DNA from 2 places in the Kitasatospora sp. NPDC007106 genome. Region 1 is predicted to be linked to the other one. Evidence: riboswitches for the same ligand, from Rfam matches in the RefSeq annotation. Region 1 holds a riboswitch; the other holds the start of a gene.
The links. Region 1 has a riboswitch for S-adenosylmethionine ahead of thrC (threonine synthase). Riboswitches for the same ligand answer to the same signal wherever they lie in the genome.

Region 1 (2,192 bases):
GCGATGGTGTTCGGCTTCACCGGCCGGATCACGTCGTGGCCGGCCTTGAAGGCGGCGGACACCGGGGAGCAGCCCTCGGCCTGGGCGCCGAAGACCTTGTACGGCCGGTCCTCGACCAGGCCGAGCTTGATCAGCTCCTGCAGGCCCTTGTCGATCTTGGTGAGCTGGGAGCCCGAGGCGATCGGGATCACGATCTGCTCCGGCAGCCGCCAGCCGAGCTGCTCGCAGATCTCGTAGGCCAGCGTCTTGGAGCCCTCGCCGTAGTACGGGCGGAGGTTGACGTTGACGAAGCCCCAGCCCTCGCCGGCCGGGTCGCCGATCAGCTCGGAGCAGAAGCGGTTCACGTCGTCGTAGTTGCCGTCGATGCCGACCAGGGCGCCACCGTACACACCGGCCATGACGATCTTGCCCTGCTCCAGGTCGTGCGGGATGAACACGCAGGACTTGAACCCGGCCCGGGCGGCGGCGGCACCGACCGCGCCGGCCAGGTTGCCGGTGGAGGAGCAGGAGAGCGTGGTGAAGTCGAAGGCGCGGGCGGCCTCGATCGCACAGGCCACCACGCGGTCCTTGAAGGAGTGCGTGGGGTTGCCGGAGTCGTCCTTGACGTGCAGCTGGGCGGTGAAGCCGAGCTCGCGGCCCAGGTTGTCCGCCTTGACCAGCGGGGTCCAGCCGGGGTTGAGGTTGGGCTTGCCGGCCACGTCGGCGGGCACCGGCAGCAGCGGGGCGTAGCGCCAGATGCTGGCCGGGCCGGCCTCGATGCGCTTGCGGAGCTCCGCGGCGTCGTAGCCGCCGAAGTCGTAGGCGATCTCCAGCGGGCCGAAGCACTCCAGGCACGCGAAGCTCGGGCCGAGCGGGAAGCGGGTGCCGCACTCGCGACAGGAAAGCGCTGCGGCCGGACCGAGGTCGACGGTGGCAGCGGATGCAGGGGTAGCGGTAGCCATGGTGGCGGAGGCCTCTCTCCTCATCTTCCCCGCGGCGCGGTTGCGCCACAGGCCGGAATTGGCACCTGTCCCGCGGGAGGCCTGCGACCGCCGCTGCGAGAAGGTTGCCGGGACGTCGACGGGCCGTTCCCTCAGTCCCTCTGGATGAGCTCTGTGAAGTTGTGTGGTGTTCGCTGCGGTGACCCCGGCGTGCGAAGGCTCGACCGCAGTACGAAGACTGTATCCGAAGGCCCCGGCGCCGAAAGGCGGCGTCCGATCCGCGAGATGGAAGTTACGAGGAGCGAGACCGTGACCGAGCAGCCCCGTCCCGACGTCCTCCCCGAGGTCGCGTCCTGGCTGCGTCGCCGCTCCTGGGCGGCGGCGGACTACCCGGTGGAGCGGCTGCTCGCCGCCAAGCGGGCGGCGGGGAGCGCCGGAACGGTCAGCGTGGTGCTGCCCGCCCTCGACGAGGAACCCACCGTCGGGGAGATCGTCGCCACCGTCCGCCGCGAGTTGATGGAACGTCACCCGCTGGTCGACGAGCTGGTGGTGGTCGACTCCGGCTCGGTCGACCGGACGGCGGAGACCGCCCGGACGGCGGGCGCCCGGGTGGTCCACCGCGACGACATCCTGCCCCGGCTGCCGGCTGCCCCCGGCAAGGGCGAGGTGCTCTGGCGGTCGCTGCTGGCGACGTCCGGCGCGATCGTCTGCTTCGTCGACGCCGACCTGCGCGAGTTCGACCCGGCCTTCGTCACCGGGATCGTCGGCCCGCTGCTCACCGACCCCTCGCTGCAGCTGGTCAAGGCGATGTACGACCGGCCGCTGGAGACCGAGGGCGCGGTGGTGCCGGCCGGCGGCGGACGGGTCACCGAGCTCGTCGCCCGGCCGCTGATCAACCTGCACTGGCCACAGCTGTCCGGCTTCGTCCAGCCGCTCGGCGGCGAGTACGCGGCCCGCCGCACCCTGCTGGAACGACTGCCCTTCCCGACCGGGTACGGGGTGGAGCTCGGCCTGCTGGTGGACGCCCTGGAGGAGGTCGGGCTGGACGCGCTGGCCCAGGTCGACGTGGGTGTCCGGCACCACCGCCACCAGGACGGCCAGGCGCTCGGTCGGATGGCCGCCACGATCTACCGGACGGCCCTGGAACGGCTCGACCGCACCCACCGACTGAAGGCCGGCGAGGACCTCGTGCACCCGCTGATCACCCAGTTCAGCCGCGACCCGGGCACCCGGGGCTTCACCGCCCACACCCACGAGGTGACCGCGCTGGAG
Region 2 (2,192 bases), on a different contig from region 1:
GCGACGGCTCCGGCGCGCCGCACGCGGACGGCGCCGCCTCCTCCCCGCCGAGCAGCGTCCGCACCAGCGGGTGCGCGCAGAACAGGCCGTCGCGGACGCCGATGCCGTACTCGGCGGAGAGCGCCGCCGAGAAGTGCGAGCTGTTCCAGCCGCGGACGACGAAGGAGAGCACGCCCACCCGGGCGGACCGCTCGCCGAACAGGTTGAGCACCTTGACCTCGGGGATCCCGGCCAGCCCGGCGGTGAGCCGCTCGACGAGCGCCTGCTCGCGGGCCTCCAGGGCGTCGAACCCGGCCTCGGTGAGCGCCCGGCAGGCGGAGGCGATGGCGTAGGCGCCGATCACGTTGGGCGAGCCGGCCTCGTGGCGGGCCGGGCCGGTGTGCCACTCGACGGCCACCGAGCCGTCGGCCTCCCGGGCGACGGTGCGGCTGGCGCCGCCGCCCGCCAGGTAGGGCTCGGCGGCGTCGAGCCAGTCGCTGCGGCCGGCGAGCACCCCGGCGCCGAACGGCGCGTAGAGCTTGTGGCCGGAGAACGCGACCCAGTCGACGTCGAGTTCACGGACCGACAGGCGGTGGTGCGGGGCGAGCTGGGCGGCGTCCAGCACCACCCGGGCGCCGTGCCGGTGGGCGGTCTCGGTGAGTTCGGCGATCGGCCACAGTTCGCCGGTGACGTTGGAGGCGCCGGTGACGCACAGCAGGCGCGGGCCGTCCGGGGAACCGGCGGCGAGGGCGGCGTCCAGGGCGGCGACGGCCTCGGCGTGCGAGCGCGGGGCGCGCAGGTACTCGACCGTCAGACCGGCATGGCGCCAGGGCAGCAGGGAGGCATGGTGCTCGGTCTCGAAGGCGAACACCCGGGTGCCGGCGGGGAGGGCCCCGGCGAGCAGGTTGAGCGAGTCGGTGGTGGCGCGGGTGAACACCACCTGGTCGCCCGCGCGCAGGTCGAGGAAGTCGGCGACGGTGCGGCGGCTCTGCTCGAACAGGTCGGTGGAGAGCTGCGAGAGGTAGCCGGCGCCGCGGTGGACGCTGCCGTAGTAGGGGGCGTAGGCGGCGACGTCGTCCCAGACCCGCTGCAGGGCGGGGGCGCTGGCGGCGTAGTCGAGTGCGGCGTAGCCGACCTTCTCACCGGTGGCGAGCGGCACCTGGACGTCGTGGCCGAGGACGGCGAGCGGGGCGCAGAGGTCGGTGGAAAGCGACATGAGGATGCACTCCTTCACGGGGTGGGGACCCCGGGGAGCCATCGCCGGAAGTCCGCGCTTGCCACGCGGACGGTTCGCCGCACGGCCCGGTCCTCACCCAGGGCACCCCGCCACGGACGGAGGGTTGCCGGACAGCAAGCTGGGGCTTGACGCTGCCACTCATGACCTGCGCAGGACTCTAGGTGACCGCTGTGCGACGGGTCAAGCACGGCGGGGCGTGCGGGGGACCGGCCTCGGCCGGATGCCCCCGCGCGCCCCGTGCGGCTCGCCGGCGGCTCGCTACTTGTTCGTCGCCTCGGCCCAGCGCTTGAGCGTCGCCTCCGCCGCGCCCGAGTCGATGGCCGCGGCCGCCCGCTCGATCCCGGCGGCGAGCTGCTCGGCGAGCGGCGCGTCGGTGAGGTCGAGCACCGCCAGCGCGGCGGCCGTGTTGAGCAGGACGGCGTCCCGCACCGGGCCGCGCTCACCGGCGAACAGCCGCCGTGCGACGGCCGCGTTGTGCTCGGCGTCGGCCCCGCGGAGGGCTTCGATCCCGGCCAGTTCGATCCCGACGTCCCGCGGGTCGAAGTCCGCCTCGGTGACGGTGCCGTCCTTGACGATCCACACGTGCGAGGTGGTGCAGACGGTCAGTTCGTCCAGGCCGTCGTCGCCGCGGAAGACCAGTGCGGTGGCGCCGCGCCGGGCGAAGACGCCGGCGATCAGTCCGGCGAGCCGGGTGTCGAAGCAGCCGACGGCGTGCGAGGTGACCCGGGCCGGGTTGGTCAGCGGGCCGAGGATGTTGAAGGCGGTGGGCACGCCGAGCCCGGCCCGCGCGGTCGCCGCGTGCCGCATCGCGGGGTGGAACTTCGCCGCGAAGCAGAAGGTCAGGCCGACCTCCTCGGCCACCTCGGCGACCCGCCGGGCGCCGAGGTCGAGGCTGATGCCGAGCTTCTGCAGCACGTCGGAGGAGCCGGACGCGGAGGAGGAGGCCCGGTTGCCGTGCTTGACGACCTTGGCGCCG

Region 2: it holds a riboswitch for S-adenosylmethionine, as region 1 does, so the genes downstream of both, ABZ641_RS13180 (aminotransferase class V-fold PLP-dependent enzyme) here and thrC (threonine synthase) in region 1, are expected to answer to the same signal.

Annotation. Positions count from the first base shown of each region.
Region 1 is NZ_JBEYFP010000043.1:15,474-17,665, reverse strand. Features, by position in the region: gene thrC (threonine synthase) at 1-941, opposite strand, end outside; SAM riboswitch class I at 959-1,092, opposite strand; gene ABZ641_RS07385 (glucosyl-3-phosphoglycerate synthase) at 1,230-2,192, shown strand, end outside.
Region 2 is NZ_JBEYFP010000113.1:8,682-10,873, reverse strand. Features, by position in the region: gene ABZ641_RS13180 (aminotransferase class V-fold PLP-dependent enzyme) at 1-1,195, opposite strand, end outside; SAM riboswitch class IV at 1,245-1,362, opposite strand; gene trpD (anthranilate phosphoribosyltransferase) at 1,475-2,192, opposite strand, start outside.